One region of the Stenotrophomonas sp. Nf1 genome, then DNA from elsewhere that is predicted to be linked to it. Evidence: riboswitches for the same ligand, from Rfam matches in the RefSeq annotation. Region 1 holds a riboswitch; the other holds the start of a gene.
What was found. Region 1 has a riboswitch for glycine ahead of gcvP (aminomethyl-transferring glycine dehydrogenase). Riboswitches for the same ligand answer to the same signal wherever they lie in the genome.
Positions count from the first base shown of each region.

Region 1 (5,928 bases):
GCTGAAGGAACTGACCGGCACCGACAAGCTCGATGCCGGCCCGATGATCGAGTACTTCACCCCGGTCAACGAGTGGCTGAAGCAGCAGAACGAAGGCCAGATGTGCGGCTGGCAGGCCAACGCAGCGCCGGCGGCGAAATGAAAGAAGGGGCGGATCCGCAAGGATCCGCCCCTTTCCGGTAGTGCCGGCCGCTGGCCGGCAAGCGCGAGATAGATGATCGTCAGGCAGCCGGCCAGCGGCCGGCACTACCGCGAGGTGGGTCAGCTGTTCTTCTTCGCCGCCATCGCCGCGGCCAGCTCGGCCTTGAACTCCTCGAAGGTCTGGCCCTTCTCCTTCGCCTCCGCCTGTGCGGCATCGCGCAACGCGTCCGAATACATCAGGCGCACCGGCGTGCCCTTGCGTTCGTGCAGTTCACCGGCCTGCATGATCAGCGCCAGTACCTGCGCAGCGCTCTCGCTGTGGCCGGCAATGCGGCCATCCATGCCCAGCACCCATTCGCCGTCGCGGCGCACGACCCCGGCCAGCAGGGTGCGCTGTGCATCGCGCAGTTCGGCATGCGGCTCCACCGGCGAGGCCTGCGCGGCGGCCTTGTTAGCGGCCTGCTTTTCCTGGCGACGGCGCTGGTCGCGGCGGGTCTTGGAGCTGGTGGACATGGTGCGGTACCGCTGCGAAGGGGGGCGCAAGGATAGCGCACCCCGCCCGCCTGACCGTTTCACACCCGCTCAGTCCAGCACTTTGCCGTGCCGCCAGTAGCCCATGAAGGTGATCGCACGACGGTCCAGGCCGCAGTCGCGGACCAGATGGCGACGGATCGCCATCACCGCCCCCGCCTCGCCCGCCACCCACGCATACAGCGGCCCCGCCACGCTGGCGTCGGCCTGTTCCCACAGGATCTGCGCATCCACATCGATGTCCTCCAGATCGTCACCGGCGGACACCGCCGAGGCCGCCGCCAGCCGGGCCTGGACCGCGTGCAGCAGCGGCTGGCCGTGGGCCGCCTGACCACGCGGCAACCAGACCAGCTCGGCCGTGGCCGGCGCCTTCAGCGGTACCGCATCGCCGGCCTGGGCGACCTCCAGCAGCGCCAGCGTGCGCGGCGGATCGGCCAGCGCGGCCAGTTCCTCGAGGATGCCGGCCACCGCCGGCAGCGCGGTTTCATCGGCCACCAGCAGCACCTGGCCGACACCCGCCGGTGGCTTCCATTCCCAGCCCTCGCTGCTGTCGGCACAGTCGGCATCGGGGGCCAGCAGCACCACGCGGTCGCCCGGGCGGGCGTGGATGGCCCAGCGCGAAGCCGGCCCGGTCTCGCCATGCAGGACGAAATCCACGTCTACCTCGCCCTGTTCCGCGCGCAGCTGGCGGATGGTGTAGGTCCGCATCGGCGGGCGCTGATCGTCCGGCAACGCCCGGTAGCGCGGATACCAGTCCTCGCCGCTGGGCACCTGCGGTAGGTCCTGGCCGGGCAAGGGGAAGAACACCTTGATGCGCTGGTCCGGGCCTTCGGTCTTCATCCGCGCCACGTCGGCACCGGTGAACACCATGCGGTCCAGGGAAGGGGAAAGAACGCGGCGCTCCTTCAGCGCCACCTCGAACAGGCGGTAGGTCTGCTGCGCAGCCATGGGGGAACCTCATGCGACGACATCGGATCGGCTGGCGGTCGTGCATCCACGCACTGGCTGGCTGGAGTCCCCAGCCTAGTCCGGTCACCGGTCGTCGCAAGCGTTGCGGGCATCACGGCCCGCCCTACCCCTGCGCGCTGCTCAATGGCCCGTGCAGGCTGCCTGTGCCGCGCGTTCACGCTGGTGTTCCCAGTACCAGAACACGAAGCCGGCGGCGAAGAACGCGGCCTGACCCAATGCCAAGTGCAGCGGGCTGGCACTGAGCAGCGGCGACACCACGCCGGCCACCACGGTGCTGATCATCAGCTGCACGAAGGCCTGCAGCGACGAGGCCAGGCCACGCTGGTGCGGGTACATGTCCAGCACCGCCAGCGCCAGGATCGGGAAGATCAACGCCATGCCCATGCCACCCAGGAAGATCGGCAGCACCGCCCACGGCAGCACGAACTGCGGCGCCAGTGCCACATAGCCGACGTTGAGCAGCACCGACAGCGCGCACAGGCCAAAACCGATGGCGACCTGGCGCGTCGGCGTGGTGTGGCCGGCCATGCGCCCGGACAGGAACGAGCCGGTGGTCATGCCACCAATGGTGGGAATGAACAGCCAGGCGAAGCCGCCCTCGCCCAGATGCAGGTGCTGCATCACGAACACCGGCGCCGAGGAGATGTACAGGAAGATGCCGCCGAAACCGATGCTGCCGGCCAGCGCCAAGCGCAGGAAGCGCGGATTGAAGCCGATGCGCACGTAATCGCGCAGCAGCACGCGCGGCGACAACGGTACGCGTGCCTCGACCGGATGGGTTTCCGGCAGGTAGCGCGCGGTGGCCGCCAGCAGCACCAGCCCGAACACCACCAGGAACCAGAAGATCAGCGGCCAGCCGGCGCCGCTGAGCAGGATCCAGCCACCGATGATCGGCGCGATCGCTGGCGCGATGCCGAACAGCATCGACACCTGACTCATCAGCCGCTGCGCGTCATGACCGTGGTACAGGTCGCGGATCACCGCGCGGCCGACGATCATGCCCACGCCCGCCGACAGGCCCTGCAGCGCGCGGAAGGCCAGCAGCGTGCTCAGGTCGGTGGAGAGCGCGCAACCGACCGAGGCGCCGACGAACACCACCAGGCCACCGAGGATCACCCGCTTGCGCCCCCAGGCGTCGGACAGCGGGCCGTGCGCCAGGCTCATCAGGCCGTAGAACAGCAGGTACACGCTGATGGTCTGCTGCACCGCCACCTCGTCCACCGCCAGGCGCTGGGCCAGCTGCGGGAAGGCCGGGAAAATGGTGTCGATCGAGAACGGACCGAACATGGCCAGGCCGGCGAGCAGCAGGGCCATGCGGCGGGTGGAAGGAGCAACAGCGGCGGTCATGGAAAAAGTGTCCGGCAGGGCCATGCGCGGCACGCACGGCCGGCGCCGGTCCCCTTGCGGCAGGGACGGCGCCAGATGAATACGAGAATACGGCCATCATAGGTGGGGATTGCACGCGATGCCATGCAGCGCTGCACAAAACGCACGACCGGGCCATCGGCCATTCAGGCCCGGCCGCACCGACCGGCGGCCGCCGGCGGGCCCGCAACGGGCTATAATCGGCGGGCAACACGGTGGGAGAAGCGGAACACCGCTGCCGAAGGCGCAACGCCCGTAATCGCTCAGGCCCGATACCACCCGTAACACAACTCTGGAGAGACCGGTTCGATCCGGCGCCGAAGGGGCACGAAGCTGCGGCCAGCCGCGCTTTTAAACTCTCAGGCAAAAGGACAGAGGGGCGCCCCGCAGACCGCCGACCGGCGGCTTGTGCCCGTGCGTGTGCCCTTTCCTGACGGATCCTTCGCCATGTCCCAGAACACCCCTTCCCTGCGTGAGCTCGAGCATCATTCCGCGTTCGTCGAGCGCCACATCGGCCCCAACGATGCCGAGATCGCGCAGATGCTCGACGTCGTCGGCCACGCGTCGCTGGATGCGATGACCGATGCCATCGTGCCGGCCAAGATCAAGTCGCCGGCGCCACTGGCACTGCCGCAGTCGATGACCGAAGTGCAGGCACTGGCGAAGATCCGTGCGATCGCCGACAAGAACACCGTGCTGCGCAGCTTCATCGGCCAGGGCTACTACGGTACCCACACGCCGAACGTGATCCTGCGCAACATCCTGGAAAACCCGGCCTGGTACACCGCCTACACCCCGTACCAGGCGGAAATCTCGCAGGGCCGCATGGAAGCGCTGATCAACTTCCAGACCCTGTGCGCCGACCTGACCGGCATGGAGATCGCCAACGCCTCGCTGCTGGACGAAGCCACCGCCGCCGCCGAAGCGATGACCCTGGCCAAGCGTTCGGCCAAGTCGAAGTCGGACACCTTCTTCGTGCACGACGCCGTGCACCCGCAGACCCTGGAACTGCTGCGCACGCGCGCCGAGCCGATGGGCATCGTGCTGCGCGTCGGCACTCCGGCCGAAGCGCTGGAAGCGGAAGCGTTCGGCCTGCTGCTGCAGTACCCGGACACCTTCGGCCAGGTCGGCGACTACAAGGCGCTGGTTGATGCCGTGCACGCACGCGGCGGCCTGGTGGCCGTGGCCACCGACCTGCTGGCGCTGACCCTGCTGGCCGCCCCGGGCGAATGGGGTGCGGACATCGTAGTCGGCAACAGCCAGCGTTTCGGCGTGCCGTTCGGCTTCGGTGGCCCGCACGCCGCCTTCATGGCCTGCCGTGACGCCTACAAGCGCTCGATGCCGGGCCGCCTGATCGGCGTGTCGATCGACGCGCAGGGCAACCCGGCCTACCGCCTGACCCTGCAGACCCGCGAGCAGCACATCCGCCGCGAGAAGGCCACCTCCAACATCTGCACCGCGCAGGTGCTGCTGGCGGTGATGGCCTCGATGTATGCCGTCTACCACGGCCCGGACGGCCTGACCCGCATCGCCCGCCGCACCCACCGCCTGGCCTCGATCCTGGCCACGGCGCTGCGCAATGCCGGCGTGCAGGTCGGTGGCGACTTCTTCGACACCCTGCACATCACCGGCGTGCATGCCGATGAGATCCATGCCAAGGCGCGCGCCGCCGGCTACAACCTGCGCGCGATCGACAGCGACTCGGTCGGCATCAGCCTGGACGAAACCACCACCCGCGCCGACGTGGTTGCGCTGGCTGCGGTGTTCGGTGCCCAGGCTGACGTCGACGCGCTCGATGCCAGCACCGCCGATGCACTGCCGGCCGGCCTGCTGCGCCAGTCCGCGTTCCTGACCCACCCGGTGTTCAACACCCACCACAGCGAGCACGAACTGCTGCGCTATCTGCGTTCGCTGGCCGACAAGGACCTGGCGATGGACCGCACGATGATCCCGCTGGGTTCGTGCACCATGAAGCTCAACGCCACCGCCGAGATGATCCCGGTGACCTGGCCGGAGTTCTCGCAGATCCATCCGCTGGTGCCGGCCGACCAGGCGCTGGGCTACAAGGAACTGATCGATACGCTGGAAGCGATGCTGGTCGAATGCACCGGCTACGACGCGGTGAGCCTGCAGCCGAACTCCGGCGCGCAGGGCGAGTACGCCGGCCTGCTGGCGATCCGCGCCTACCACCGCTCGCGCGGCGAAGGCCACCGCGATATCTGCCTGATTCCGGATTCGGCGCACGGCACCAACCCGGCTTCGGCACAGATGTGCGGCATGAAGGTGGTGGTCACCAAGACCGATGCCAACGGCAACGTCGATGTCGAAGACATCCGCGTCAACGCCGAGAAGTACAGCGACCGTCTGGCCGCGATCATGATCACCTACCCGTCCACGCACGGCGTGTTCGAGGAAGAAGTGGTCGAGATCTGCGAGATCATCCACCAGCACGGCGGCCAGGTGTACACCGACGGCGCCAACATGAACGCCCTGGTCGGCGTGGCCAAGCCGGGCAAGTGGGGTTCGGACGTTTCGCACCTGAACCTGCACAAGACCTTCTGCATTCCGCATGGCGGCGGCGGCCCGGGCGTCGGCCCGTGCGCGGTCAAGGAGCACCTGGCACCGTTCCTGCCGGGCAAGCTGGGTGACAACGGCCCGGTCGGCATGGTCAGCGCGGCCAGCTTCGGCAGCGCCTCGATCCTGCCGATCAGCTGGATGTACATCGCCATGATGGGCAGCGAAGGCCTGCGCAAGGCCACCCAGGTCGCGCAGCTCAATGCCAACTACATCGCCAAGCGCCTGGCCCCGCACTTCAAGACCCTGTACACCGGCCGCAACGGTCTGGTCGCGCATGAGTGCATCCTGGACGTGCGCCCGCTGGAGAAGACCAGCGGCATCGGCGCCGAAGACGTGGCCAAGCGC
Region 1 is NZ_PYTV01000003.1:399,327-405,254, forward strand. Features, by position in the region: gene C9412_RS08395 (M2 family metallopeptidase) at 1-142, shown strand, start outside; gene C9412_RS08400 (hypothetical protein) at 262-654, opposite strand; gene C9412_RS08405 (siderophore-interacting protein) at 724-1,620, opposite strand; gene C9412_RS08410 (multidrug effflux MFS transporter) at 1,762-2,988, opposite strand; glycine riboswitch at 3,289-3,391, shown strand; gene gcvP (aminomethyl-transferring glycine dehydrogenase) at 3,454-5,928, shown strand, end outside.

Region 2 (5,928 bases), on a different contig from region 1:
CTGCTGCTGGCCACCGGCGCTACCCACGCCTACTTCGGCAACGACCAATGGGCCGATGATGCGCCCGGCCTGAAGACCCTGGACGACGCCATCGCGCTGCGCCGCAAGCTGCTGCTGGCGTTCGAACGCGCCGAGGCCGAGCCGGACCCGGCGAAGAAGGCGGCATGGCTGAGCTTCGCCATCGTCGGTGGTGGCCCCACCGGCGTTGAACTGGCCGGCACCCTGGCCGAGATTGCACGGCACACGCTGCGCAACGAATTCCGCCACATCGACCCGGCCAGCGCCAAGGTGCGGTTGGTCGAAGCCGGGCCACGCGTGCTGTCCTCGTTCCCGGAAGTGCTTTCGCTGAAGGCGCGCCGGCAGCTGGAAAAGCTGGGCGTGGAAGTGCTGACCGGCACCCCGGTGAGCGACATCGACAGCCAGGGTTTCAAGCTCGGCGATCAGTTCGTGCCGGCACGCACCGTGGTGTGGGCCGCCGGCGTGGCCGCCTCACCGCTGGCGCGTACGCTGGAGGTGCCGCTGGACCGCGCCGGGCGCGTGCAGGTGCAGCCGGACCTGACCCTGCCCGGTCACCCGGAGCTGTTCGTGGCCGGTGACCTGGCCGCACTGAGCCAGGCCGACGGCAAGCCGGTACCCGGCGTGGCACCGGCCGCCAAGCAGATGGGCAAGTACGTGGCCGAGGTGATTCGCGCGCGCCTGCACGGCAAGCCCGAACCCGGTCCGTTCACGTACGCCGACTACGGCAACCTGGCCACCATCGGCCGCATGGCGGCCATCGTGCATCTAGGCCGCCTGCAGCTGTCCGGTGTGCTGGCGTGGTGGTTCTGGCTGGCCGCGCACGTGTTCTTCCTGATCGGCTTCCGCAACCGCATCGTGGTGCTGCTGAACTGGGCAGTGGCGTACTGGAGCTACCAGCGCAGCGCACGCATCATCTTCGGCGATGACCAGGACGACCGGCGGCCGAAGCGGTAGGGCCGCACTCGCGCCTCCTCGGCCGGTGCAGTAGATCCACGCCATGCGTGGATGAATGTCTGTGCAGGCTGCATGGAGCTCAGCCACGCACGGCGTGGCTCTACTTCCCCGTCGGGCCACCGGGGACCCCCGTTTCGACCATGTGATGACCGCGACGACCGGCGGCCGAAGCGGTAGGGCCGGCAGCCCAGGGGTCGGATCCCTTTCCGCAGGAAAGGGCTCTGACCCCGTTGACGCCATCCACGCATGGTGTGGCGCTACTTCATCCGTGGGCGCGACCATTGCTGGCAGAAGCCTTGCTTCCTCGCCGTGTCGGCAATCTGCGCCGCGCCCCAGTGCCGGGTAATCCAGATCGTCAGTGCTGCGCTGCTCAGATGCCATCGCAGCATGCCGCGCTGGGGCTGCTGCGACAGATGGCTTCGGGCAATCCAGAGGGCCTCCCGCTCCACGTCGGGCGCCTTCTTCTTCATCACGTCCTTGTCGAAGAACTGCGCGGCGAATCGCCAGGGATTCATCGGTTGGTATTCCACCCGTGGTTCAGTGCCGCACGCTGCCACATCACTGGCGGCGCGGCCCGCCGGCTTCGGTCGACCATCCACCAGTGCCATCCCGAGCAGGTACAACAGGCCAGGCAGCAGCGCGATGCCGGCGACCAGCACGACGATGCAGAGCCATGCGCGGCCAGCAGCGCGCATGGGTTATTCCGCCTTCGGCTTCGGGTACCACAGCGCGTTGACGATGACCCAGCGCTGCTCGAAGCGCCCCATGTGGAAGTAGTCGACGAACCACGGGGTTTCCAGCCGCACCGAGGCGGCGTTGCCGGTCACGTCCAGCACCGTACAGCGACGGTCCCATTGATCCTTCGGGGTCTTCAACGCGCCCTGCTTCGTCAGCGCGACCAGCTCCTCCTTCGACATCCGGCGCAGGCCGAGTCGCTCGTCGGGCGTATCGCCGAGCACCGCGCGCTTGGCCAGATCCGGATGCAGGGAACGGGCGACGCGCTGCGGATCAGCTTCCAGCTGACCGTCGACGTAGTCGTGGCAGGTGGCTTCGATGGCCGCGAGGGTGGCCGGGTCGGCGGCGGGGCTGGCTGATGCGGAGAGAGCGAACAACAGGGCAACGGCGGACATCCGGGTCTCCAGCGCTGAGGGCTGGGCGATCATGGCATGGCCGCACGCGCCCATCCACGCATGGCGTGGATCTACTGTAGAGCCGAGCCCATGCTCGGCTGAGCCTCGTCGCCCATCCAGCAGCCGAGCACGGGCTCGGCTCTACAAAAGCGCGGGATCCGGCGCCTGCAGCCAAGCCAGCTTGCGTTCGCGCGGCTGCTGCTTGAGCTGCCATTCGGCGCGCGAGGCGGCGGCGCGGTCCGGGTATTCGCGCACGGCCAGGATGCGCAGCGGCGGCCGGGCGCGGGTGTAGCGGGCGCCCTTGCCGGCCTGGTGGGCGGCGAAACGCGCGTCCACGTCGGTGCTGATGCCGGCGTAGAAACTGCCATCGCGGCATTCGAGCAGGTACAGGAACCAGGGGCGGAGGGACGGGGCCATGGCCGGATTATGCCGTGCTGCACTGCAGCGGATATACTGGCGCCCGAATGCAGGAGAGAGGCGCCGCGCTGGCGCCCGCCGAAGGCGCAGGCTCCCATGATCGCTCAGGCCGGTGGGCTGGAATCCCACCAACCATGCATTCGACTCGCCGAGCTGGAGAGAGGTCACCGGGCATGCCCGGGACGATCCGCCGAAGGGGCACGCGGCCTACGCCGCTGAACTCTCAGGCAAAAGGACAGCGGGAGCGGCACCGGTCATCGTCATCCCGTCATTGCGCAGGCAGTGGCGGTATACGCGCATGGCCGGCCCCACCGCGCCCGGAGCCTGCCCCATGCTGCTGTCCATCATCTATCTGATCGCCATTTCCGCCGAAGCCATGACCGGCGCGCTGTCCGCCGGCCGCCGCCGCATGGACCTGTTCGGCGTGGTCATGATCGCCTGCGTCACCGCCCTCGGCGGCGGTTCGCTGCGCGACATCCTGCTCGGCCACTACCCGCTGGGCTGGGTGAAGCATCCCGAGTACCTGGGCTTCACCGTGTGCGCGGCGCTGATTGCCACCTGGGTGGCGCGCTGGATGCACCACTTCCGCCGCACCTTCCTGGTACTCGATGGCCTGGGCCTGATCGCCTTCACCCTGATCGGCTGCTCGATCGCACGTGAGGCGGGCCACGCCACCCCCATCGTGTTGATTGCCGGCATGCTGACCGGCGCGTTCGGCGGCGTGCTGCGCGACATCCTCTGCAACGAGGTGCCGCTGATCTTCCAGAAGGAGCTGTACGCGATCATCGCGCTGCTGACCGGCGCGGCGTATCTACTGCTGCTGCACTGGGGCGTGGCCGACGCCACTGCCATTCTGTGCTGCCTGGGCGGCGGCTTCGCGATGCGCCTGCTGGCGATCCACTACCGCTGGGAAATGCCGAAGTTTGTGTATCACGACGAAGTGCATTGACCGCGGCCTGGCGGGTGCGCCTGCTTCCGGATCACTTGCGCAGGCGGGAGTTCATCGGGCTCCCGCCTGCAAGGATGCGCAGCCGGTAGGCCTCTGAGGGATAGACACTCCATGGGCTGTCACAGTCATCGCTGCCGGCGTCGACCTGCTCGAGCAGCTCGGGATCCATCCATCCGGACAGGTAGTCGGGGTCAGACCGTCTACTGAAGCCCGGGCAGTGAACCCCGCCCTCAACGACAATCTCGTTCTGGACGGTGGAAAGGAAGCTGGCGTACAGCTCACGACCGACCTGTGTGTATGTGCCGGTCTCGAGATAGGTCTGCACGGTGATGCTTCCCCCTACGGCCAGAATCCCATCGTTGAGCGAGCATGCATGGAGATGCTCACACGCAAGATCGTCACGCACGAAGACCCAACCACCACAGTCAAGATTGCGGGCGCTGAGACTGCCCAGGACGATCACACACAGCGTCTCGCCCAGATTATTGAGCGCCAGCGTGCCTTCTACGCTCAGATCCCCGTCGACGATCACGCAATCCGTTTCGCAGTCCGAGCTCCAGTCGCCAACGAGGGATGCTGCAGGCACCACCTTGAACGAAGAGGTGGACTCACGATCATCGCGCGGTTGGTCGGCAGAGGCCGCGATCATCGCCCTGGCCTTCAACGTCGTACGCAGAAGCGCCTGGTCTCCTTCGTTGCGGTAAAGCTCGATTCTCTCATCAAGTTCCGCCAGCAGGCTTGCCGTGGTCGCGGGAGACGAGGATTCGAACCAGTCCTCGATGACGGAGATCGCGTCATCAGCAATCGGGCCGCCTTTCAAGCGTACGAGGGCCATGGCGGCCGCTCCGGAAACTGATCGGCATTCTGGCTGCAACGGGCTGTCGTCGGGGAAAACGTGCATCGGCGGGGTCCAGCCAGGTGAGGCCCCGATCTTCGGCCGAAGCTGCAGGCAGATTCCATGCAACTCTTCCGAAATCGCGCCGTGGCCTGCCCCTATCCACGCATGGCGTGGATCTACCGCGTCAACCGCATCGTCAATGGTCGGGGTTCACACCACCCCGGCGATGTACCTGGCGCTGTCGCACATACGCAGCGCCAGGCGCATCGCCGGTGCGGACGGGCCGGTCTCCAACTCCGACCGGCCCTGATCGCGGCCGCACCCCCGCAGGCACTGGCCGCCATCCACACACATGCCGCACTCAGGCGGCTTCCATCAGGCGGCTTCGGACACCTTCACTCCGCGACGGGCGCGCACGGCCGCAGCCAGTCGCTCCAGTACCGTCACGGTGGTGTCCCAGTCGATGCAGCCATCGGTGATGCTCTGCCCGTAGACCAGCGGCTGGCCTTCCACCAGTTCCTGGCGGCCACCGACCAGATGGCTCTCGATCATCACACCGACGATGCGCTGTTCGCCGTCTTCCAACTGAACGGCGATGTCTTCGATCACCTTCGGCTGGTTCTCGGGGTTCTTCAGGCTGTTGGCATGGCTGGCGTCGATCATCAGGCGCGTCGGCAGCTTGGCCTTGGCCAGCGCCTGGCAGGCCTCGCCCACGCTGGCCGCATCGTAGTTCGGCTGCTTGCCGCCGCGCAGGATCACATGGCAATCCGGGTTGCCGGTGGTCGACACGATGGCGGTGCCACCCTGCTTGGTGACCGACAGGAAGTGATGCGGATTCGAGGCAGCACCCACGGCGTCTGCGGCGATCTTCACGTTGCCGTCGGTGCCGTTCTTGAAGCCGACCGGGCACGACAGCCCCGACGCCAGTTCGCGATGCACCTGGCTTTCAGTGGTGCGTGCACCAATGGCGCCCCATGCCACCAGATCGGCGATGTACTGCGGGGAGATCACGTCGAGGAATTCGACGCCGGCCGGCAGGCCGAGCTTGTTGATGTCGCGCAGCAGGCCACGTGCGATGCGCAGGCCCTTGTCGATCCTGAAGCTGCCATCCAGGTCCGGATCGTTGATCAGGCCCTTCCAGCCCACCGTGGTGCGCGGCTTCTCGAAGTACACGCGCATGACGATTTCCAGTTCACCGGCCAGCGCATCGCGCAGCGGCTTCAGGCGCTGGGCGTACTCGATGGCGGCACTCGGGTCGTGGATCGAGCACGGGCCGACCACCACGGCCAGGCGGTCGTCACGGCCGTGCAGGATCTGGTGCAGGGCCGCGCGCGAGGCGCTGACGGTGTCGGAGGCTTCATCGTCACACGGCAGCATCGCCAGCAGCTGGGCAGGCGGTGTCAGCGGTTCGATGGTGCGGATACGCAGGTCGTCGGTGTGCGGGGGCATGGGGGAGGTCTCCGGAACGTTGGGGGTCCCCAGCGTGGCGGCATGAAAAAAGCCGCCAGGTTCGCTGGCGGCTTTCGGGAATGCGTCTGAAGCTTTCTTCAGGGTGAGCGCAGTCCTTCCTCCGCCAGGGGCTTCGGAAAGTAATACCAAAAGTAAAAGCTGGCGCGGGCTGC
Region 2 is NZ_PYTV01000006.1:39,816-45,743, reverse strand. Features, by position in the region: gene C9412_RS12250 (NAD(P)/FAD-dependent oxidoreductase) at 1-972, shown strand, start outside; gene C9412_RS12245 (hypothetical protein) at 1,230-1,667, opposite strand; gene C9412_RS12240 (nuclear transport factor 2 family protein) at 1,671-2,102, opposite strand; gene C9412_RS12235 (GIY-YIG nuclease family protein) at 2,244-2,519, opposite strand; glycine riboswitch at 2,560-2,649, shown strand; glycine riboswitch at 2,663-2,766, shown strand; gene C9412_RS12230 (trimeric intracellular cation channel family protein) at 2,851-3,468, shown strand; gene C9412_RS12225 (hypothetical protein) at 3,500-4,303, opposite strand; gene C9412_RS12220 (3-deoxy-7-phosphoheptulonate synthase) at 4,682-5,755, opposite strand.
Region 2: linked by a shared signal. The riboswitch ahead of C9412_RS12230 (trimeric intracellular cation channel family protein) and the one ahead of gcvP (aminomethyl-transferring glycine dehydrogenase) in region 1 are both predicted to bind glycine.